DNA from 4 places in the Nocardia sp. GP40 genome. Region 4 is predicted to be linked to each of the others. Evidence: riboswitches for the same ligand, from Rfam matches in the RefSeq annotation. Region 4 holds a riboswitch; each other region holds the start of a gene.
The links. A riboswitch is a leader RNA that binds a small molecule or an ion and turns the genes downstream of it on or off. The one in region 4 is predicted to bind S-adenosylmethionine.
Positions count from the first base shown of each region.

Region 1: another riboswitch for S-adenosylmethionine. It lies ahead of ABH933_RS15405 (ABC transporter substrate-binding protein); the one in region 4 lies ahead of ABH933_RS08775 (rhodanese-like domain-containing protein).
Region 2: another riboswitch for S-adenosylmethionine. It lies ahead of ABH933_RS36295 (aminotransferase class V-fold PLP-dependent enzyme); the one in region 4 lies ahead of ABH933_RS08775 (rhodanese-like domain-containing protein).
Region 3: another riboswitch for S-adenosylmethionine. It lies ahead of metX (homoserine O-acetyltransferase MetX); the one in region 4 lies ahead of ABH933_RS08775 (rhodanese-like domain-containing protein).

Region 1 covers NZ_JBNPVW010000004.1:483,557-489,248, reverse strand. Annotated here, with positions in the region: gene ABH933_RS15415 (trimeric intracellular cation channel family protein) at 1-147, shown strand, start outside; gene ABH933_RS15410 (ABC transporter substrate-binding protein) at 164-1,771, opposite strand; gene ABH933_RS15405 (ABC transporter substrate-binding protein) at 1,768-2,766, opposite strand; SAM riboswitch class I at 2,778-2,880, opposite strand; gene ABH933_RS15400 (TetR/AcrR family transcriptional regulator) at 3,035-3,613, shown strand; gene ABH933_RS15395 (hypothetical protein) at 3,623-4,501, opposite strand; gene ABH933_RS15390 (hypothetical protein) at 4,702-5,262, shown strand; gene ABH933_RS15385 (FAD-binding protein) at 5,314-5,692, opposite strand, start outside.
Region 2 covers NZ_JBNPVW010000016.1:18,128-23,819, reverse strand. Annotated here, with positions in the region: gene ABH933_RS36320 (crotonase/enoyl-CoA hydratase family protein) at 1-778, opposite strand, end outside; gene ABH933_RS36315 (2-oxo-4-hydroxy-4-carboxy-5-ureidoimidazoline decarboxylase) at 954-1,274, shown strand; gene ABH933_RS36310 (YbaK/EbsC family protein) at 1,315-1,788, shown strand; gene ABH933_RS36305 (flavin reductase family protein) at 1,895-2,359, shown strand; gene ABH933_RS36300 (LysE family translocator) at 2,361-3,023, opposite strand; SAM riboswitch class IV at 3,118-3,231, shown strand; gene ABH933_RS36295 (aminotransferase class V-fold PLP-dependent enzyme) at 3,279-4,598, shown strand; gene ABH933_RS36290 (hypothetical protein) at 4,868-5,056, opposite strand; gene ABH933_RS36285 (DUF2752 domain-containing protein) at 5,114-5,692, opposite strand, start outside.
Region 3 covers NZ_JBNPVW010000005.1:166,207-171,898, reverse strand. Annotated here, with positions in the region: gene ABH933_RS17255 (tRNA (cytidine(34)-2'-O)-methyltransferase) at 1-416, opposite strand, end outside; gene ABH933_RS17250 (nucleoside deaminase) at 545-1,027, shown strand; gene ABH933_RS17245 (DUF3017 domain-containing protein) at 1,082-1,402, shown strand; gene metX (homoserine O-acetyltransferase MetX) at 1,461-2,612, opposite strand; SAM riboswitch class IV at 2,774-2,884, opposite strand; gene ABH933_RS17235 (NADP-dependent isocitrate dehydrogenase) at 3,192-4,409, shown strand; gene ABH933_RS17230 (hypothetical protein) at 4,520-4,945, opposite strand; gene ABH933_RS17225 (MFS transporter) at 5,312-5,692, shown strand, end outside.
Region 4 covers NZ_JBNPVW010000002.1:901,845-907,536, forward strand. Annotated here, with positions in the region: gene ABH933_RS08760 (amidohydrolase family protein) at 1-385, opposite strand, end outside; gene ABH933_RS08765 (FAD-dependent oxidoreductase) at 468-1,856, opposite strand; gene ABH933_RS08770 (hypothetical protein) at 2,137-2,583, shown strand; SAM riboswitch class IV at 2,630-2,745, shown strand; gene ABH933_RS08775 (rhodanese-like domain-containing protein) at 2,760-3,182, shown strand; gene ABH933_RS08780 (O-succinylhomoserine sulfhydrylase) at 3,179-4,393, shown strand; gene ABH933_RS08785 (dihydrofolate reductase family protein) at 4,567-5,157, shown strand; gene ABH933_RS08790 (DJ-1/PfpI family protein) at 5,275-5,692, shown strand, end outside.

The DNA.
Region 1 (5,692 bases), on a different contig from region 4:
CTTTTCGGCGCGAGCGTGGCGGCCGCACTGCTGCACTTCGGGGCGTTCACCGCCTGGACCGGCGCGCTGGCATCGGCGAGCGCATTCGTATTCCGCCTGCTCGCACTGCATTTCCACTGGCACGCGCCGCGGGCGCGCCGTCGTTGACGCGCGGCGCGGCCGCTCACCCGCGGTGCAGCCAGGTATCGAAGAACTGCAGGCGGGCCGACGCCTCGAACTTCACGTCCGATACCGCGTGCGATACCCCGATGGCCTGAGACAGCTCGATGGTCGGGATCCACAGGCCGTTGCCGAGCACCGATTGCTGTGCCCGGCCGATCAATTGGGCACGCGCGGCCGGGTCCGTGGTCCGCAGTTCACCGGACAGCGCATCGTCCAGCTCCGGAATCGGCCCGCGCACATTGAGGTTCTGGCCGCCCAGGCCGAAGTTGGTGCGCAGAATATCGCCGTCGGCACGGGTGATGTTGTAGTAGACCGCATCGAAATCCTTGCTGTTCTGCCGCGCGGTGTATTCCGCGTCCGCGGCAGGCTCGAGCCGGATATCGATGCCGACCGTGCGCAACTGCTGCTGAATCAGCTCCAGGATCGCCTGATTCCCGGCGAAGGCGTGGCTGAACAGCACGCCGAACGACAGGCGCACACCGTCCTTGACGCGAATGCCATCCCCGCCGGGCGCCCAGCCCGCCCGGTCCAGCAGCTGCCGCGCGGCGTCGGGCGCGTAGTGCAGATGGCTCGAAAGGTCCACGTATCCCGGGGTTTTCGAGGCCAGCACCCCTTCGGCGGGCTTGAACTGCGGTCCGAGCACGGTATCGACCAGTTCCTGCCGGTTGATCGCGGGCAGCAGCGCCGCGCGCACCGCGGGATCACGCAGCGGGCCGCGGGTCAGATTGGGCTGAATCCCGAAGGGCACACCGGGATTCGAGGTGACCTGGACCCGGCCCCCGGATGCCTCGATCTGCGGTGCGTCCTGCGGCAGCGCATCGCTCACCGCATCGAGTTGCCCGGAGGACAGGCTGCCGGTGCGCACCCCGGATTCCGGGACGACGGTGAATTCGATCCGGTCCAGATACGCCGCGCCGCGGTGCGCGAATACCGCCGAGCCCCACGCGTATCCGGCGCGTTCGACCAGTGTGGCCGAGGCGCCCTGGCGGTAGGCGGCATAGCTGAACGGCCCGCTGCCGATGTCGTCTCCCCCGCACCGCTGGTCGGCCGGCTTCGCGGTCGTGGCGTCGGCGAGGATGCCGAGCTGCGGCGTCGAGACCGCCTGCAGGAACTGCGCGTTGGGGCTGTCGAAGCTCACCTGCGCGGTCAGCGGATCCGGCGCGCTCGTGCCGGTGTAACCGGCCAGGTAGCTGGCCGCCAGCGGGGCCTTGGCACCGGTGAGCGTGTGCACGATGGCATCGAAGGTGTTCCGCACCGACGTTGCGGTCAGCGCGGTGCCGTCGCTGAAGGTGACCCCGGGGCGCAGGTGGAACGTGAAGGTTCGCGCGTCGGGGCTCACCTGCCAGCTCTGCGCCAGCCACGGCACGATCGCCCCGGTCGCCGGGTCCTGATCGGTCAGTGAATCGACGATCTGCCGTGTCACATACAACGTTTGGTTGGTCCCGGACTGCGCGGGATCCGAGCAGGTCGGCGCGAGCGACAGGCCGTAGCGCAGCGTGCCGCCCGGCCGCGGCGGCCCAGCCGGAGCATCGGTTCCGGCGCCTGTGCCGCAGGCCGAGAGCACGAATGCCGTTGCGAGAACACCCAGTAGCGCGATCGCCGTCCTCATGCCGACCGCTTCGGCAGTCCGGGCGGATTGATGCGGCTCTGCTGCACGGCCTCGGTGCCCAGACCCCAGCGGTCCAGCACCTTGCGGTACAGCCCGTGCGCGATCGCGTACTGCAGCGCCTGATTTACGGGCCCGATCAGGCCGTTGTCCTTCCTGGTGAGCACCGCGATCTCAGCCTGCAGCGCGGTTCCGGCGCCGGAGAAGGTCGCCACGATCTTCGTTTGCCCCGAGGTGGCGACGTGATAGGTCGCGGTCGGGTTGGGACCCAGCATCCCGTCCAGGCGGTGCGAGGCGAGCGCGAGATAGTAGTCGGCGGTCTTCTGGTAGTAGGCGATATCGATCTTCGGCAGGCCCTCGGCCCGGTTCTGCTGGTCCCACTGCACCAGCAGCTGTTCCTGGTTGGTGCCGCTGCCGACTCCGATTCGCCTGCCCGCCAGCGATTTACGGTCGGCGTACCGCCAGGTGCTGTCCTTGGGCACCTCGAGGGCCAGGTTGTCGAGGCGATAGGTGGCGAAGTCGTATTTCTCCTTGCGCTCCTCGGTCACGGTGACATTGGAGACGAACGCGTCGACCGCGCCGGAGTCGACCGCCACGAAGTTCTGGGCCCAATCCGCGGTCCGCGCCTCGAGTTTCAGCCCGAGGATATCGGCGACGAGAGCGGCGACATCGACCTCGGACCCGATGACCGTGCGGTCGTCGGTGGCGTAGAACCGCAGCGGCGCACCACTGTCGGCGGACCCGGTGACGATCAGGGTGCCGCGGTTGCGGATGGCCGCGGGCACCTGCGCGGCGATCGAATCGACCTTGTCCGCGCGCACCCGGGTGCTCTGTTGCGGCGACAGGTCGTAGCTCTGCCCGTTCACGCTGCGCACCTCGTTGCCGGGCTCGGACCCGGCGCCGCAGGCGCCGGCGACCAGCGCCAGGGTGGTGAGTGCGGCGGTCAGCACGACCGCCCGCCGGGCGCGCGGGGCGCGGAATACTGTCAGGGGTCTCATGGCTCGTCGAACCTCCATCGGTCCTGGCGGTAGCACCCCTGCGCGCGGACATCCACGGCGGCCGGGTTGCTGCGACGTCGTGGAGCCAGGTCTCTCGGTCGCTCTGGATGGGCAGTTCGACGCTAGGCGAATCACCGTGCGGGGTCTGCATTCTCGATCGCGGTGAATCGAATGCTTGCCTCCGCCGACCGGAACGCCGGTCGCCGCCGTTCCGGGAGGGTTAGCATGTGGAGAAGAACTCCGTTTCCGCAGATCCCTGGAGGGCGCCATGAACGCACCGACACGGCCGATGCGCGCGGACGCGCGGCGCAATTACGAGCGCATCCTCGAATGCGCTCGTCAGGCGTTCACCGACTGCGGACCCGAGGCTCCCCTGGACGAGATCGCCCGCCGCGCCGGGGTCGGCCCCGGCACGCTGTACCGCCACTTCCCCCACCGTGAGGCCCTGCTCGAGGCCGTCTACCGATCCAGCATCGAGGACCTGAGCCGCCGCGCGGACGAACTGATCGAGACCTGCTCACCGCTGGACGCGCTACAGCGGTGGATGACCGCACAGGTGGAGTTCATCATGAACCGGCGGGGGCTGGCGCTCACGCTCAAGGCCGCGCTGGATCCGAACTCGGAGACCTTCCACCTGTGCCACACCATGGCGCTCGAGGCCGCGGCCCGGGTCCTGGAACCGGCCCAGCGGGACGGACTGGTGCGCTCGGATATCGAACCCCGCGACCTGATCCGCCTCGGCCGCGGCATCGGCGTCGCCTGCGAAAGCGCCCCGGAGGCGGCCGAACGCCTGCTGTCCGTCGCCTGCGCGGGCCTGCGGGCCGAACCGCCCGCGACGAACGGGTAGGGGTCCGGGCTACGGGTCGAGCGCGAGCTCGTAGTCGCGGCAGCGCGCGGTCAGATCCAGTCCCGCGGTAGCCAGGGCCGCGCGGATGCGCGGGTCGTCGTCCTCGAATACGCGCAGCACCAGCGCCTGGGGAACCTGGTCGTGCAGCTCGGTGATGACCGCGCCGATCAGCGCCGCCAGCGCGTCGGACTCGACGTCGCGATACGAAAAGCCCTCCCCCGCATTGATATACGCCTCGCTGCCGGTGACCGAGGTGGCCACGCTGGCGATCGGCTCCACGGCGCCGGGACTCAGCAGCGCCACCACCAGCGCCTGTCCCGACGGCTCGGTGGATTCGGCCAGGGCGTGCAGCACGCAATCGACCGGATCGCCGAACGCCAGCGCGCTCGGGGCCTGCCAGGTGCGCGGTTCGGCGGTCCACACCCGCGCGTACTCGCCGACCGCGACCGCGCCCAGCTCGGCAGCCGCGCGCCCCTCCGGACCGACATCGGTACCGTGCCACTGCAATACCCGGTATCCCAGCGCTCGCGCCTGCCGCGCGGCTCCCGCCAGCAGCGCCCGCACGACCCCCTCCTCGGCATCGGTCGCGGGCTCGAAATCGTAGTGCCCCACCTGAATTCGCCGCAGGTACCGGGAGGCGAACACCGGCTCGGCCACCGCGCGGGCGGCTGCGCCTGTTGGTCGCTCGCTCCTGCCGCCGGACAGTTCGACCCAGCCGAGCAGCTCGCCGCCGCGTCGCGCGGCCAGGATCCCGAGCCGCTCCGGGCCGCGCTCGACCGGCCCGAGGACATCATCCTCGAGAACGGCCAGGCCCGCCGCGCCCGCCAACTCGCTCGCCAGACGCAGACCGGTTCCCGGATGCCGATCCCATTCGAGCACCAAGTCCATATCCGCACACTAGCCACGAAATTTGCCAATGGATTACTTGACACGGTACGCGCCGCCGAGACCCGCCGGGGTTCAGAGTGCAGTTACGTCTATTCGGGGCAGAACATGCCCAGGTCGGTGCTACCGTGAGTGGTCAAAAATTGATTGCCAGCCGATAACTGAAGGAATGGTCCCGGCGGCCTCAGCAAGGAGAACCCTTGATGACCAGCTCACCGCGTTTCGGCCGCGCCCACATCGTGGCATCGATGGCCGCAATCGGCTTCCTGTGCGCATCCGCCCCGGCTCTCGCCGCGCCGATCCCCCTCGGCGATCACCCGGCCGCCGCGGCCAATCTGGTCGCGAATGCCGACTTCCACAGCGGGCTCGCTGCCTGGAACAAGCACATCTACAACGCGAACGTGGGCGGCAACGGCGCGAGCGTGCACAACAACGGCTATGTCGGACAGGATGTCCCGGTGACCAAGGGCGCCGGGTACACCTTCTCGGTGCGGGCCGGCGCGAGCCCGGGCGGATCGGTGCTGGCCCTGGCCCTGGACTCCGGCACCGGCGTGGCCTACGTCAGCCAGAGCGTGTCCGCACCGACGACCGTGTCGCGGACCTTCACCGCCACGGGCCCGATCGTGTACATCGCCTGCCAGGGCTCGGGCAGCGGCGGCTGGTGCGACAACTTCAGCCTGGTAGCCGCACCCGACGTACCGGGCACAGGTTCATCCGGGTCGGGCAGCTTGAACATGGACAGCGGATCGGCCGGATCTCACTGATCGGCTCGCCTGCCGTCCGGTGTGACACCGGACGGCAGGCGCCCGAAAGACCTAGCGCCCGACCATATCCAGCACGGCCAGGTGGCTGAACAGCACCGAGGCCCCGATCGGGTTTCCGCCGCCCGGATACACCGTCCCGCTCACCGCCGCCATGGTGTTTCCGGCGGCGTACAGCCCCGCGATCGGCGCGCCGGAGGTGTCGAGCACCCGCGCCGCGGTGTCGGTGCGCAGTCCGCCCTTGGTGCCCAGATCCGAGATCCCGAAGGCCGCCGCGTGATACGGCCCGTCCCCGAGCGGCACCAGCGGCGATTCCCCGTTCGTGAACGCCCGATCGTAGGCCTCGTCGCCGCGGCCGAAGTCCTCGTCCGTGCCCCGGGCCGCCAGCTCGTTGAAGCGGGCGACCGTCGCGGTCAGCGCGGCGCCCGGCACC
Region 2 (5,692 bases), on a different contig from region 4:
AGACGTAGCGCAGCCCGTCGGCCACCCGCCCCGCGCGCGGCTGATCCAGCACGTCCTTGATGCCCTGCACCACCAGCGGCGGATTCGCCGCGATCTCGGCGGCCAGCGCGTGCGCGGCCTCGAGCACCGCGTCCTGATCCGGATAGACGTCGTTGACCAGGCCGATCTTCTCCGCGCGGGCGGCGTCGATGTCCCTGGCGGTCAGGGCGAGCTCGCGCACGTGGCCCTCGCCGATGATGCCGGGCAGCCGGTGCAGCGAGCCGATGTCCGCGACAATGGCAACCTTCGCCTCGCGCAGGCTGAACTTCGCCTCGGCGCTGGCCAGCCGGATGTCCGCGGCGGCGATCAGATCCAGGCCGCCGCCGATGCACCAGCCGCTGACCGCGGCCACGACCGGCTTGCGGCAGTCGGCGACCGCCGTCACCGCGGCCTGCATGCGGCGGACCTCGCCGAGGAAGGCGGTGCGCGGGGCCGCGAGGGCGCGCTCGCCCAGCAACGGCCCGAACGTCGGGGCCATCGCGGGCAGGTCCAGGCCGTAGGAGAAGTGCTTGCCCGATCCGGTGAGGACCACCGCGCGCACCTCGGGGTCGGCATCGAGCTCGGCGAAGATCAGCGGCAGCTCACGCCAGAAGTCCGGGCCCATGGCGTTGCCCTTGCCCGGGCCGGTCAGCGTGACCCGCGCAACCTGGTCCTTGCGATCGACGGTGAAGGCCTTCCAATCAAGCCCACCCGTCACCCGACCGCCGACCCTCATCGAATCGCCTTGCGATGCTGTCATATCCCCAGCGTAGCGGCACTGTTCGCGGCCGCCTCAGCGCGTCGCGAGAGTGTGTGAAGGGTGTGCTGAATATGCTGTGCCGCAGTGTCTTACCCCTGCCCGTCCGGCGCAGGATGAAGATCGTCAGTCCCCGGTTCTCGCCCGGAGCCGGCCGGTTGCCGAACGGAGGCAGGTCATGTTGATGTACAGGGGCATCGGCCTGGAGCGCTTCAACTCGCTCCCCCGCGCCCGAGCCGTCCACGCCCTCTTCGCATGCTGTTCCAGCGTCACCTGGGCGAACAAGCTCGCGGACGAACGGCCCTACGCCGATCGCACGGCCCTGCTCGCCGCGGCCGACCTCGAATTGTCCGCGCTATCGCCGCACGACCTGCAGCGATCCCTCGATTCGGTTGTGCGCGAGCCGGTTTCCGGACGTACCGCCGACGAGCTGGCGCGGATCACCCGGATGCGCATCGACCGGATGCTCGGGCCCACCTTCGGCTATCCGGAATACTGATCCCCCGGCAGTGCGCCGAAATCGGTTCTACCCTGGTGCCATGGCTAGGTCGTTGCCCGCCGTCGCGGCTCGGGTGTCCGATACTCTCATCGCCCGCGGTCACCACGGCGTGATCGTCACTCAGGACGAGCCCACCCACACCGCCGCGCAGGCCGCGCAGGCGCTCGGGGTCGAGGTGGGTGCGATCACCAAGTCGCTGCTGTTCCTGCTCGACGAGGATCCGGTGTTGCTGCTGGTGTCCGGTGAGCACCAGGTCGACCTGGAGCGCACCGGCGAGCGGCTGCAGGGTACGCTCACCCGCGCCCCGGCCGAGGTCGTGCGCGCGGTCACCGGGCAGCCGATCGGCGGGGTCGCGCCCGTCGGGCATCCGACCAACCTGTCGACGTATGTGGACAACGCGCTCTCGCGCCACCGCGAGCTGTGGGCGGCCGGTGGGCATCCCAATACTTTGTTCCGGACCTCGTTTTCCGAGCTCGTGCGGATCACCGCGGGCCTGGCGATCGACGTGGACTGATCGGTGAGTGGCATATGCCGGAATACCCGCCGGGCCCGCGACGTAGGTTGGGACTGTGAGTGAGCTAGATCTGAGCGGTATCACCGCGGCGGAGTTCCGCGCCGCCATGCGGCACTACCCCGCCGGGGTGACGATCGTCACGCTCGAGCAGGACGGCCGGCCCATCGGATTCACGGCCACCTCGTTCGCCTCACTCTCGGCCGAGCCCCCGCTGATCTCGTTCAATATCGCCGAGACCTCGTCGAGCATCGAGGCCATGCTGTCCGCCCGGTCGCTGGTCGTGCACTTCCTGGGCGAGCACCAACTGCATCTGGCACAACGGTTTTCGCGCAGCGCGGAGGAACGGTTCAGCGACTCCGCGCTGTGGACGACGCTGGAGACCGGCGAGCCGGTGCTGCACAGCACCCCGCTCTGGGTGCGCGCGTCGGTGCACCAGCTGCTCCCGATCGGCGATCACACCCTGGTCATCGGCCTGGTCACCCGCGTGCACGACAACACCGACGACGCGCCCATCGCGACGCCGCTGCTGTACTACAACGGGTCCTATCACCGCCCCCGCGGACTGGAGTGATTCACCCGGCGGACGCGATGGTCCCGATACCGAGTGCCGCCAGTATCCCGGCGCTGATCTGCTCCAGCCGATCTCGTACGCGTGGGCGCCGCAGCAGGGCCACCGCGCCGGCGGCGGCCAGGGCCACGATCACCATTTCCGTTGCGGCGATGCTCGATTCGATCGCACCGAGGGTCAGCGTGCCGGTGAAGGTGACGTGGGTCAGGAACTGCGGGAGCACGGCGAGATAGAACAGGCCCACCTTCGGATTGAAGAGGCAGGAGACCAGCCCTGCGGTGAATGCCGAACGCGCAGAAGCGGTTCCGCGCGCGGAAATCGCCTCGAGGGCCGGCTCAAGCGCCGAATCGGTAAGCAGCTCTTCTGTTTTCCCTGCCCTCGTCCGGCGATGCTCGCGCAATGTCCGAATTCCCAAGTACAGCAGGTAGATTCCTCCGATCACCTTGAGAATTCGGTAGGCCGTCGCGGACTGCTCCAACAGCGTGGCGACCCCGGCGGCGACCACAACCGCCCAGGCGATGCCGCCCAGCGCCGACCCGAGCGACGCCGCGATCGCCGGTCGTCGTCCGGCCATGGCGTAGCGCAGGACCAGGAACGTATCGGGCCCCGGGGTGATGGCCAGCAACAGGCACAGGCCGACGAAGCCGAGTAGCAGGGAAGGACTCACCGGACTACGTAACCGCAGTTCATGGCGGATGGCAAGGGAATATGACGCGGCCGGGAGTTGACAACGGCGGGCGGCGTCTGCCAGTCTCGGGACAGGTCATGAGTACCAGCGTCAAGCCCCGGCTAGCTGGTCGGCAACCCTCCTCCGCGGCGGGGTGCTCCGGGTGACGACCGGGCCGTAGCCCGACCGGGCACGGCAAGCGCGGACTCCGTTCACCTTTCCCGGGGTCCCCTTGGTCCCGAAGGGATTTGTGTGATGACTGCTGTACTCACGTCCAGCTGTGCCCCGATCGCCCGCGTTTCCGGATGCGATCTGCAAGTTCCCTTGGTACAGGGCGGAACTCGCGAATATGCCAACTTCGACTACGCCGCCAGCGCGCCGGCCCTGGCCCAGGTCGCCGACCGGGTGAGCGAGCTGCTGCCGTACTACGCCAGCGTGCACCGCGGCGCCGGATACGCCTCGCGCATCTCCACCGACTGCTACGAGAATTCCCGCACCGCGGTGGCCCGCTTTCTGCACTGCGCCGACGACCAGGTGGTCGTCTTCACCCGCAACACCACCGATTCGCTGAACCTGCTGGCCTCCTGCGTGCCCGGCGACACCGTGGTGCTCGACATCGAACATCACGCCAACTTCCTGCCCTGGACCCGGCACGGCCGCCGCGTCGTCCCGGCCGCGGACACCGTCGTGGAGACCATTCGCCGGGTCGTCGCCGAGCTGTGCACCAAACCCGCTGCGCTGCTTGCCGTTACCGGCGCCTCGAACGTGACCGGCGAGGTGCTGCCGCTGCGTCGGCTGGCCGATATCGCGCACCAGTGCGGCGCACGGATCCTGGTCGACGCCGCGCAGCTGGCGCCGCATCGCCGAATCGACCTGTGCGCCACCGGAATCGACTATCTCGCATTTTCCGGCCACAAGCTGTACGCGCCGTTCGGCGCGGGCGTGCTGGTGGGCCGGCGCGACTGGCTCGATGCCGCCGACCCGTATCTGGCCGGGGGCGGAGCGGTGCGCGAGGTGACCACGACCGGCGCCGAATGGGCGCCCGCGCCGCAGCGTCACGAGGCCGGATCGCCGAACGTGCTGGGAGTCGCCGCCCTGGCCGCGGCCTGCGACGCACTCGGCGCGATCGAGGAGCGCACCGCCGTCGAACACGAGCGCGCGCTGGCCGATCGGCTACGCGCCGGCCTGAATGCCATTGCGGGAGTGAACTTCCTGCGCATCTGGCCCGACAGCGAGGACAGCGTCGGCATCGTCGCGTTCACCCTCGACGGATTCGAGCCCGGACGCGTCGCGGCGCATCTGTCGGCCGAGCACGGGATCGGTGTGCGCGACGGCCGCTTCTGCGCACACCCGCTGCTGGCCCGCCTCGGAGTCGACGGCGCGCTCCGAGCCAGCATCGGCCTGGGCACCTCCGCCGCGGACGTGGACCGCCTGATCGAGGCCGTCGCGACCCTGGTCGAGCAGGGCCCCGCCTGGAATTACGCCTACACCGAGGGCCAGTGGAACCCGGTACCGGAGACCCGCCCGGGCCTGGCCGCTGCGGCCGCGGCAGGCGCGGCGCCCTGCACCTTCTGACCGCCTGCCAGCGGCGGAATTGGCGCGGTCCGCGGGGTTCCGGTCCCGATTGCGCATGCTCGCCGCGCCGGGGCGGAACAGGCGCGATCCGCGGCGGGTTCCGGTCACGATTGCGATGCTCGCCGCGCCCGGCGGATCGGCGGTGAGCTCCGGTGGGCGCGGCACGAGGCACCTGGCCGCCAGCTCCTCGACCTGCGGGTCGTCCTCGGTGAGCGCGTCGAGCGCCTCGAGATCGGACTCGACCGCGAGTTCCGAAGTGCCCGAGCCTGTTACGGCACGAGATACCGGGCGGCCAGTTCCTCCACGAGCGGATCGTCCTCGGTGACCGCGTCGAGCGCCTCGAGATCGGACTCGACCGCGATCTGCCGGGGATCGTCCCACTCGGGATCCGGGGTGCCGTCCTCGGTCAGCTGGCGCAGCAGCTTCTCGCGGATTCGAGCCTTCAGGGAATCGGCCATAGTCCCAGCATGCCGGACCGTGCGGCCGGATCCCACTGCAGCAAATACGCCGTCGTCCTAGACCGGCGCCAGCCAGGCGCCCCAGGGGGTGTTGCGCAGCACCGTGAACGCCGCGAGCAGCGTCAGCACGATCGCCAGCGTGGTGCGGCTCATCGTGAACGAACGTCCCGGACGACCACGCCAGCGGCGCACCATCCAATCGCCCCACCACAGCGTGAATCCCAGGATCAGCGGCAGCAGAAAGACATTGCTGTGCACCGCGTCCAGGATCCGGCCCTCGGTCAGATTGTGCATCGCCCGCAGCCCCCCGCACCCCGGACACCACCACCCGGTCAACGCATAGAACGGGCAGACCCCGTAGGAACCCTGCACATGCGGATCGTGGAAATGCACCAGCACCGCCGCCGCAAACCCGACACCCCCGACCAGCGCCGGCGCGCCGAGTGCCCGCCAGCCGGATGCCTTGTCTACGGTGCCGACCACAGTCGGCGGACCGCCCACCCGGTCTCGCCGCGATTCACCCGCCCGAAGTTCACCGGTCTCGGCTACGCGATATGCACTCGGCCCTACCGCAGAATGTCCGCCCGTCCCGGCCGCCCGATGCCCACCCGGCGCGGCCGCGCGTCGGCCGCCCGT
Region 3 (5,692 bases), on a different contig from region 4:
TCGTACACCGCGACCGCCGCGGCATTCGACAGGTTCATCGAGCGCCGGCCCGGCAGCATCGGGATCCGCACCTGGTCGGTGATGTGCGGATCGGCGAGCACCTCCGGTGGCAGCCCTGTCGGCTCGGGACCGAACAGCAGCACGTCGTCGGGGCGGTACACGATATCGGTGTTGCGCGTGGCGCCGCCGGTGGTGAAGGCGAACACTCGGTCCGGGCGAATGGCTTTCCAGGCGGCGGCGAGATTTTCGTGCACCGACACCGAGGCGAGGTCGTGATAGTCCAGCCCGGCGCGACGCAGCTTCGGCTCGGACAGATCGAACCCCAGCGGCTCGATCAGATGCAACGAACATCCCGTCCCCGCGGACAGCCTGATCGCATTGCCGGTGTTCGGCGGGATGCGCGGCTCGAAGAACATCAGCTTCAACACAGCAGGAGACAGCCTCTCGTCACGTCCGGCTGCGAGAACTCTACGCGTGGTCCGGGCCGTCCTGCGGCGTCGGCCTGGTCACCGCCGAGCGCTCCCGTCCTAGGATCGGCACCATGATCAGCGCCGACGACCACACCTACCTCGCACGCTGCGTCGAACTCGCCGCGCGCGCACTCGACCTGGGGCACGAACCGTTCGGCTCGCTGCTCCTGGCAGGCGATGCGATCGTCGCCGAGGCCATCAACGAGGTCGGCGGCGGTGATGCGACGCAACATCCGGAGTTCGAGTTGGCGCGCTGGGCCGCGGGCAATCTGCCCGCCGATCGGCGCGCCGAGGCGACCGTCTACACCTCCGGCGAGCATTGCCCGATGTGCTCGGCCGCGCACGCTTGGGTGGGGCTCGGGCGCATCGTCTATGCCAGCTCCACCACCCAGTTGACCGCCTGGCGCGCCGAACTCGGGCTGCCGTCCGGCCCGGTCCGGCCACTGCCGATCAACGAGGTCGCACCCGGAATTCCCGTCGCGGGTCCAGATCCCGAACTCGCCGACCAGGTTCGCCGGCTGCACGTCCGGCACGCCGAGCGGAGCCGGGGCGACTGACGTCCGAGCCGACTGACCACCGCGCCGCCGCCGGGTGAATGCGAGAATCTGGGGGTGACCGATGCGCCCGCGACCACTCCGCCCACCCGCCCGCTCGGATTCCTCGGGTCACTGCGCAACCAGCTGCCGATACTGCTGGTGGCGGTGGTGCTGCTGGTGGCCGTGGTGTTCATGGCGCAGGACCGATGGCGGCGCGGTGCCCTCTTCATCGGCGGCGCACCGCTGCTCGCGGCGGTACTGCGGCTGGTACTGCCCGAGGCGCGGGTCGGGTTGCTGGCGGTGCGCAGCAGACCGTTCGACGTCGGCGCCTACGCGGTGCTGGGCGGCACGATCATTGCCCTGGCGGTCACCATCAGCACCCTCGGCATCGGCTGAGGCACTACGGCGCCAAGGCACTGCGGCCCGGTGCCCCGCCGAGCCTCGGCTGACCCCGCTACAGCGAGTTGCGCGCCAGATCCATCGTCTGAACCAGCAACTTGCCGACCGCCTCGGTCTCGGTCAGGAATCCGTCGTGCCCGTCGCGCGAGCGCACGATCTCGAGCCGCCGGCATCCGGGGAGCAGATCGGCCAGCTCCTGCTGGGTGTGCAGCGGATACAGCCGGTCCGAGTCGACACCGCCGACCACGCAGGGCACCGCGGTCGCGGCCAGCGCCGCGGCCACCCCGCCCCGGTCGCGGCCCACGTCGTGACGATTCATGGCGTCGGTCAGGAGCACGTAGCTGGCCGCGTCGAAGCGCGCGGTCAGCTTCGCGGCCTGATGGTCCAGATAGCTCTGCACCGCGTAGCGGCCGCCGTCGCGGGGGTTCTCCTCGCCCTGGGCGCGGTTCTCGAAGCGGTGGTCCAGCTCGAAATCGGTGCGATAGGTCAGGTGCGCGATGCGACGGGCGATGCCCAGACCGCTCGTCGGCGTGCGGCCGGTGCCGTGATAATTGCCACCCTGCCAGTCCGGATCGGCCGTAATGGCCGCGATCTGCGTTGTCTGGGTGCCGATCTGGTCCGCGGTGGCGCGGGCTCCGACGGCCAGCACCAGCGCGGCTCCCACCCGCTCCGGGTGCCCGACCATCCACTCCAGCACCCGCATACCGCCCATCGACCCGCCGACCACCGCGGCGAGCCGGTCGACGCCGAGCAGATCGAACAGCGCCCCCTCCGCACTCACCTGGTCGCGGATGGATATGCCGGGGAACCGGGCTCCCCAGGGCCGCCCGTCCGCGGTGATGGACGCCGGGCCGGTGCTGCCCTTGCATCCGCCCAGCACGTTGGTGGCGATCACGCACCACTCGTCGGTGTCGAGCGGTGCGCCGGGCCCCACCACGCCGTCCCACCAGCCGGGCAGCGGGTGCAGCGCATCGGGCGCGCCGACCACATGCGAGTCGCCGGTCAGCGCGTGCTCGACCAGCACGATGTTGTCCGCCGCGGGGGACAGCTCACCCCAGCGCTGCACGGCGAGCTCCACACCGGGGATCACCTCGCCGCTCTCGAGGCGGATATCGCCCACGCCGATGGTGCCCAGCCGCCCATCCGGTGGCGGCAGCAGCCGTGCTGCCCGGGTACGGGACGCGCTCCGTTCGATGCTCACGGTCACCGTGCCACCGCCGCGCGGGGCGGCGTGGTCCGCCGGACCACGAAATCGGTCACGGACGCGAAAGAATTACTCATGTCGTGGCTCTTTCCAGAGGTCTGCCGGTGAGCGTTATCGGAGTCCGGATAGCGGACGGCTACAACACATTTCGGAAACCCTCCTGATGGTCGCGCTTGCTCTCGGCCTTCGAGAGCCCGGTCATCACCCGGAGCACCCCACCGCGACAGGAGGGTTGCCGGCCAGCGAGCCGGGGCTTGGCGCTGGCGCTCATGACCTTCCCGCCATGGTAGCGGGCCGCGGCGCGAGGGAGAAAGCAGGTGTGCAATGGCGGCGCCGCGGACCCGGCGCGAACGCCGGGCGAGCAATTGCCTGCATACCGGGGGTGTGACGGAGGTATCACTCACCGGGAGGTCGGCGCGCGTGAGACTCAGCGCACCAGTATGCTTGTACTGTTTGGCACCTCGGAGTCCCGTGGCCAACACGGGACGTATACGTTGTCTGTTGAACAGCCGGGTCCGCTCACAAGCGTGTTCACCTGGCCGAGTTAATGGGAGCATCATTCCTAGGAGGACACGAAGATCCATGTCCAAGATCAAGGTTGAAGGCACTGTCGTCGAACTCGACGGCGACGAGATGACCCGGATCATCTGGCAGTTCATCAAAGACAAGTTGATTCACCCGTACCTGGATGTGAATCTCGATTACTACGACCTCGGTATCGAATACCGCGACAAGACCGACGACCAGGTGACCATCGACGCCGCCAACGCCATCAAGGAACACGGCGTGGGCGTCAAGTGCGCGACCATCACCCCGGACGAGGCGCGCGTCGAGGAGTTCGGCCTCAAGAAGATGTACCGGTCGCCCAACGGCACCATCCGCAACATCCTCGGCGGCACGATCTTCCGCGCGCCGATCATCATCTCGAACGTTCCGCGCCTGGTTCCCGGCTGGACCAAGCCGATCATCATCGGCCGTCACGCCTTCGGTGACCAGTACCGCGCCACCGACTTCAAGGTGTACCAGGCCGGCACCGTCACGCTGACCTTTACCCCGGAGGACGGCAGCGAGCCGATCCAGCACGAGGTCGTGAAGATGCCCGAGGACGGCGGCGTCATCATGGGCATGTACAACTTCAAGAAGTCCATCCAGGACTTCGCGCGGGCCTCGCTGAACTACGGCCTGCAGCAGAACTACCCGGTGTATCTGTCGACGAAGAACACCATCCTGAAGGCCTACGACGGCATGTTCAAGGACACCTTCCAGGAGGTGTTCGAGACGGAGTTCAAGCCGCAGTTCGACGCCGCGGGCCTGACCTACGAGCACCGGCTCATCGACGATATGGTCGCCTCCTCGCTCAAGTGGGAGGGCGGTTACGTCTGGGCGTGCAAGAACTACGACGGTGACGTGCAGTCCGACACGGTCGCGCAGGGCTTCGGCTCGCTGGGCCTGATGACCTCGGTGCTGCTGACCCCGGACGGCCGGACCTGTGAGGCCGAGGCGGCGCACGGCACCGTGACTCGGCACTACCGGATGCACCAGCAGGGCAAGCCCACCTCCACCAACCCGATCGCCTCGATCTTCGCGTGGACCCGTGGCTTGGCGCATCGCGGCAAGCTGGACAACACCCCCGAGGTGATCGGCTTCGCCCAGACCCTCGAGGACGTGGTCATCAAGACCGTCGAGGAGGGGCAGATGACCAAGGATCTGGCACTGCTGGTCGGCGGCGATCAGGGCTACCTGACCACCGAGGAATTCCTCGGCGTGCTGGATGCCAACCTGGCGCGCGAGCTGCGCTGAGATCGTGCCGTCGTCGCGGCGTGCGGCCGCGATGACCTGATGAAAGCCCGGGCACCCGCCCCCACCGTTCTCCCGGTGGCCGCGGGTGCCCGAACTGTTTCGGCTGACGGTCAGCGTGACTGCAAGAGCTGGACGATCTCGCCGAGCTGATTGTCGAGCCGGTTGAATCGTTCGAAGGTTTCGTTGAAGCGTTCGGTGGTCTGGTGTTCGAGTTGGTCGAATCGCTGGGTGGTTTCGTTGAAGCGTTCGGTGGTCTGGTGTTCGAGTTGGTCGAATCGCTGGGTGGTTTCGTTGAAGCGCTCGGCGGTCTGGTGCTCGAGTCTCTCGAACCGCTTGTTGTGCTGACGCAGCGTCGCCAGGACGACTCCGAACTGATGACCGCTGGTCCGCTGGAAGCGGCGTAGTCGCAGGTCGACCCCGCGGACAGCGGCCTGCGTGGTGTGGGCCGTGCGGTTGGTGTCGTCGAGCAGCTCGTAGATGTCGTCGACGTCATGTCGCAACCGATCGATGCTTGGGTCTCGCTGCGGCTTGGTCATGCCGACCACGCTAAAGGCCGTGACATCGCCCGGAAAGGCACATTTTTCGATCTGGGGATAACTTTCGACCGACGCGATGGTTGTGAATAGCGACCGGTTGACTCTGTGCTCGGCTGGAATCGCCGGGCCGGTGATTCCAGTTACACCGCGACCGACATGCGCCGTCGTTGCGCACTCGAAAGCCGGTGACCCCCAAGGGATTCCGATAGATCCTCGAACCGGGCGCCGTGGTGGTGAGTGAGATCACCGGCGTCTCGGGTATCGGGGCTGGTCGTGGTCGTGTTGCGCTTGGTCGTGCCCAATTCTTCCGTCGCGCCCGCCGTTCCTGCGCAGTCCGTGCCCGTCCGATCGGATGCGCGCGTCACGGTGCATTCGGGTGATTCCACCCCACCACGCACCGGCTGGCACATTCCCGCCATGCTGGCGTTGGCGCTGGGCGGATTCGGCATCGGCACTACGGAATTCGTCACCATGGGTTTGCTGCCGAATATCTCGCGGGCCTTCGGGGTGTCCGAGCCGACCGCCGGGTATGGGGTGTCGGCCTATGCGCTCGGCGTGGTTGTCGGCGCGCCGGTGATCGCCGCGCTGTGTGCCCGGGTGCCGCGCAAGCGGCTGCTCATCGCCCTGATGGCCGCGTTCACGCTGGGTAATCTCGCGACGGTCTTCGCGCCGTCCTTCGCCACGATGGTGCTCGCTCGATTCGTCTCCGGCTTGCCGCACGGCGCGTACTTCGGCGTCGCCTCCCTG
Region 4 (5,692 bases):
CGATGTACAGCTCCACATGCCAGCCCGCGACGGCGTGCGCCCGCAGGGCGAGCATGGTGAGCTCCGCGATATCGCCGGCCGCGCGCTTGAGATTGAATCGCAGCGCGCGCACCCCGGCGCGGCTCAGGTCGACGATCTCCGCGTCGGTGGTGTCGGGGTGCAGATTGGTGACCCCGACCCAGCTCTCACCCAGCTCCGCCAGCGCGGCCCGCAGAAACCCCTGGTCGGTACCCTGGAACGACCCGCTGACCACGGCTCCGCCGTCGATATCGAAGCGCGCCATGCGCTTTCGATAGTCGGCGATGGTGAAGGGCCGGGGCAGGAAGCCCTCGTTTTCGATCAGCGGGAACCGCGGATCGACGAGATGGACATGGGCATCGAACACGAGATCAGCATGCCTCGAGACACCGACAGGATCCATATGCGGCACTTCCGACCCGGTAAGCGCCGCAAGGGATAGCCGGTGCTCAGGCCTTGTGCGGCTCGCTGGCGCGCAGCATGTCCTCGCGCTCGACGACCTTGACGCGCTCGCGGCCCTGCGGCTCGCCCAGGGCGCGCTCGTGGGCGTCGAGGCGGTACCAGCCGGCCCACGTGGTGAACGGAATTCCCTTGTCCTCCAGGAACTTCGTTACCGCGTCGAGCTCGGGCTCGGCCGCGGGGGTGAACGCGGCGGCGTCGTCGAGCAGGCAGGCGATGGTTTCGTTGGCGTCGCCCTTGGTGTGGCCGATCAGGCCGACCGGGCCGCGCTTGATCCAGCCGGTGACGTAGGTGGCGGGCAGATAGCGCGCGGCACCGTCGGCATCCTCGTCGATCAGCACCCGCCCGGCCTCGTTGGGCACGGTGCCGGCCTGGTCGTCGAAGGGCAGCTGGGGGATGTTCTGTGACAGGTAGCCCACGGCCCGGTAGACGGCCTGAACATCCCAGTCGCGGAACTCGCCCGTGCCCTTGACGTTGCCGGTGCCGTCGAGCTGGGTGCGTTCGGTGCGCAGGCCCACGACCTTGCCGTCCTCACCGACGATCTCGGCCGGGTTCTCGAAGAAGTGCAGGTACAGCTTGTGCGGGCGGTTGCCGACGTCGCGGATGGCCCACTGCTCGATGGTGTTGCAGACCATGTCGACCTGCTTGGAGTGGCGGCGCGCGGCCTCGGAGCCCTCGTCGTAGTCGATGTCCTCGGGATCGACGATGACCTCGATATTGGGCGAGTGGTCGAGCTCGCGCAGCTCGAGCGGGGTGAACTTGGCCTGGGCGGGACCGCGGCGGCCGAACACGTGCACCTCGAGCGCCTTGTTGGCCTCGAGGCCCTCGTAGACGTTCGGCGGGATCTCCGTCGGCAGCAACTCGTCACCGGTCTTGGCCAGCACGCGGGCCACGTCCAGGGCGACGTTGCCGACGCCCAGCACGGCGACCTTCTCGGCCTCGAGGGGCCAGGTGCGGGGAACGTCCGGGTGGCCGTCGTACCAGGAGACGAAGTCGGCGGCACCGTAGCTGCCGTCCAGGTCGATGCCCGGGACGCCGAGCGCGCGGTCGGCGTTGGCGCCGGTGGAGAAGATCACCGCGTCGTAGAAGCGGTGCAGATCGGCCAGGGTGATGTCGGTGCCGTAGTCGATATTGCCCAGCAGGCGCACCTGGGGCTTGTCCAGAACCTTGTGCAGCGCGGTGATGATGCCCTTGATCCGCGGGTGGTCGGGCGCCACGCCGTAGCGGATCAGCCCGAACGGCGCGGGCATGCGCTCGTACAGATCGATGGAGACCTCGGCATCGGACTTCATCAGCGCGTCGGCGGCGTAGATACCGGCCGGTCCGGCGCCCACGATCGCGATGCGCAGTGGGCGGGTTCCTGCACTTGTTTCCGTCATTCTGATGCGCACCCTCTGGTCGAGAACTCTGTCGTCACTGTCATTCTTAGCCGTCGCTCTTAGCTTAGGCTAAGTTGACGCTGGGTCCGGGATACACCCGACGATCCTTCATACCGTTCGATGCTGCAACGTTGCCGCTCGGGGGGATTCGGTTCGTCCCGGCCGGGACCGGGCTCGGCGGTGATTCTATCGGTGTCGGCTATGGCCGGTTGTCGCGGCATCGCGCGAACGAGCCGGGGTCCGTTCTCCGGGCCCGCCCGCCACCAGGGATGATCGGTGCATGAGTGACGCGGAGACCACCGGCGAGCCGACCCCGATCGACCAGGGGGAGCCGGTCCGCTCGCTGGTGCCGTTCCTGGCCGCCGCGGTGCTCGCGGTGCTGGTCATCGTGGGTATCGTGATCGCCGCGCTGCTGCACCCCGCTGAGAAGAATCTCACAGATGCCGATCGCATCGCGAACGCGGTGCATGCCTTCGTCGACGCACAGCGCGGCACCGATGCGGCGAAGCGGGCCGGGACCGAGTGCCCCGGATTCGAGCAGGCGCGTTCGCCGCTGGGTCCCGATGCGGCCGGAAAGGACATCGCGATCGATGGCCTGAAGGATCCCCACGTCGACGGCAACCGCGCGACGGTGACCGTGAGCAGCAAGGTCGACGGGAAATCGGCCACCTCGGTCTGGAATCTGACCCGGCCGCAGGGCACCTGGCTCGTCTGCGATCGGCCGTGAACGAGGGTTTGACAGGTGGCCCCATGGCCAGGCAATCTCGATCGAAGGTCATGAGTGCCAGCGATAGGCCCCGGCTCGCTGGCCGGCAACCCTCCTCCGCGGTGGGGTGCTCCGGGTGACGACCTGGCACGCGCCCAGCTCCGGGTGCGGCAAGTGCGGATTCGCGAGGAGGTTCTGTGACTTACGCAGGTGACATCACGCCCCAGCAGGCGTGGGATTTGTTGTGCGACAACCCCGATGCGGTGTTGGTGGATGTGCGCACCGAGGCCGAGTGGCGGTTCGTCGGCGTGCCCGACACCAGCGCCATCGACCGGCCCACGGCGCTGATCGAATGGGTCGACGGCACCGGCGCACCCAACGGCGAATTCACCGACCAGCTGAAGCAGGCGCTGGCCGGGCGCGCGGCGGACAGCGACGCGCCGGTGATTTTCCTGTGCCGGTCCGGGCAGCGCTCCATCGGCGCGGCGATCGCCTCGACCGCGGCCGGATACGCCCCCTCCTACAACGTGCTCGAGGGCTTCGAGGGCCCGCTCGACGCGAACGGGCATCGCGGCGGCGCCGGCTGGCGCGCCCTGGGGCTGGCCTGGAGGCAGTCGTGATCACCGGTGGTGCGTTCGACAAGCCGCTGCCCGAGGGCGTGGGCCCGGCGACCCAGGCTGTGCGCGGCGGGCTGCGGCGGTCCGGATTCGAGGAGAACGCCGAGGCGCTGTACCTGACCTCCGGCTTCGTCTACGCCAGCGCGGAGGCGGCCGAGGCGTCGTTCACCGGCGAGATCGAGCACTTCGTGTACTCGCGCTACGGCAATCCGACCGTGGCCATGTTCGAGGAGCGGATGCGCCTGATCGAGGGCGCCGAGGCGTGTTTCGCGACCGCGAGCGGCATGTCCGCGGTCTTCACCGCCCTCGCCGCGCTGCTGGGCAACGGCGATCGGCTGGTCGCCGCGCGCAGCCTGTTCGGTTCGTGCTTCGTGGTGTGCAACGAGATCCTGCCGCGCTGGGGCGTGGAAACGGTCTTCGTCGACGGCGAGGATCTGTCCCAGTGGGAGGCGGCGCTGTCGAAGCCGACCCAGGCGGTCTTCTTCGAGACCCCGTCGAACCCGATGCAGACCCTGGTGGACGTGCGCCGGGTGTGCGAGCTGGCCCACGCCGCCGGCGCGAAGGTGGTGCTGGACAACGTCTTCGCCACGCCGCTGCTGCAGCGCAGCCTGAATCTGGGCGCGGATGTCGTGGTGTATTCGGGCACCAAGCACATCGACGGCCAGGGCCGGGTGCTGGGCGGGGCGATCCTGGGCTCGCAGGAGTACATCGACGGCCCGGTGAAGAACCTGATGCGGCACACCGGCCCGGCGCTGAGCCCCTTCAATGCGTGGACGCTGCTCAAGGGCCTGGAGACGATGCCGCTGCGGGTGCGGCACTCGGTGCAGTCCGCGCTGAAGATCGCCGAATTCCTGGAGCAGCAGCCCGCGGTGGCGTGGGTGAAATACCCCTTCCTGCCCTCGCATCCGCAGTACGAGCTGGCCCGGCAGCAGATGGACGGCGGCGGCACCGTCATCACCTTCGAGCTGGCCTCGGGGCCGGAGGAGGGGAAGAAGCGCGCCTTCGAGGTGCTGAACCGGCTGCGCATCATCGACATCTCCAACAACCTGGGCGATGCGAAGACGCTGATCACCCACCCGGCCACCACCACGCACCGCGCGATGGGGCCGGAAGGCCGTGCGGCCGTGGGTATCACCGACGGCGTGCTGCGCATATCGATCGGCCTGGAGGACGTGCAGGACCTGCTGAACGATCTGGATCAGGCGCTCGGCTGAGGCATTCCGACGATTCACAACCCTTGTCGCCGAACGGTTTCGGCGATGAGGGTTGTTTCGTCTCCGCGTCTGCATCGCCGGCCTCGCGGTTCCGGCGATGAATTTGTGCCCGCTGTTCCGTCCTACCTGCGTCCGGTGAATGTGCGGGCCGACGAGGTGGGAAGGATCCTCACATGCGGATCAGGGCGCGCTTGTGCATGAGTGCCGACGGCTACATCACGACGCCGAACGGGTGGCCTCCCCAAGTGGTGGATCCGGTGCACGGCCACGGCAGCCACGGCATGGTGGAATTCCTGAAGACCTGTGAGGCGGCGCTGATGGGCCGCACCACCTTCGAGCCGGCGCTGACCAACGAGTGGTGGCCATGGCCGGATCTGCAGGTGTTCGTGCTGGGCTCGCACCGTCCGGAGGGCACGCCCGACCACGTGACCATGGAGAGCGATCCGGCCCGGCTGCTCGCGGCGATGCGGGAGGCCAACCAGGGTGGCGATGTCCATCTGGTCGGCGGGCCGCACACGATCGAGACGTTCCGGGCGCTCGGCGCGCTCGACGAGCTGAGTCTGGTGGTGGTGCCGTTCGTGCTGGGCGGCGGTATGCGGCTGACGGACGCGGTGAGCGTCGATCTGGGGCTGGAGCTCGAGAGCACGCAGCCGCTCGAGGGCGGTGGGGTCGAGATCGTCTATCGGGTGCGGCCAGATGGGCGGGTTGCGCAGGCGCGGCAGAGCGAGTGGGCTCCCGACTCGCAGCACGGCGCCGACGCCTGAGGCGGCTCGCACGGGCCGGCTCGCCGACGATTGTCGAGGGGTCGTCGTCGGTGAGCCGGACCCCGTGCGATCCAGGCATTGACAGTATGCTGTCATGCATGACAGCATACTGTCATGATGAGAACAGTGCATATGGCTGTGTACGACACGTTCGCTGACTGGGAGGTCGGGCACGCGACCGCGGGCATCAATCGCGCGCTGTGGCATCGCGAACCGGGGACCTGGCGGGTGCGAACCGTCGGTCCCACGCGCGAGGCGGTGACATCGATGGGCGGCATGCGCATCGTGCCCGATCTCGCGCTGGACGAGCTCGCGCCGGGCGACAGCGCGATGCTGATCCTGCCCGGATCGGCCATTGCCGAATCCGGCGCGCTGGCCGCCTTCGGGACCAAGGCGGGCGAGTTCCTGGCGGCCGGTACGCCGGTGGCCGCGATCTGCGGCGCCACGTTCGTGCTCGCCGCGGCGGGATTGCTCGACGAGCGGACGCACACCAGCAACGATCCGGGATACCTTGCCATGAGCGGATATTCGGGCG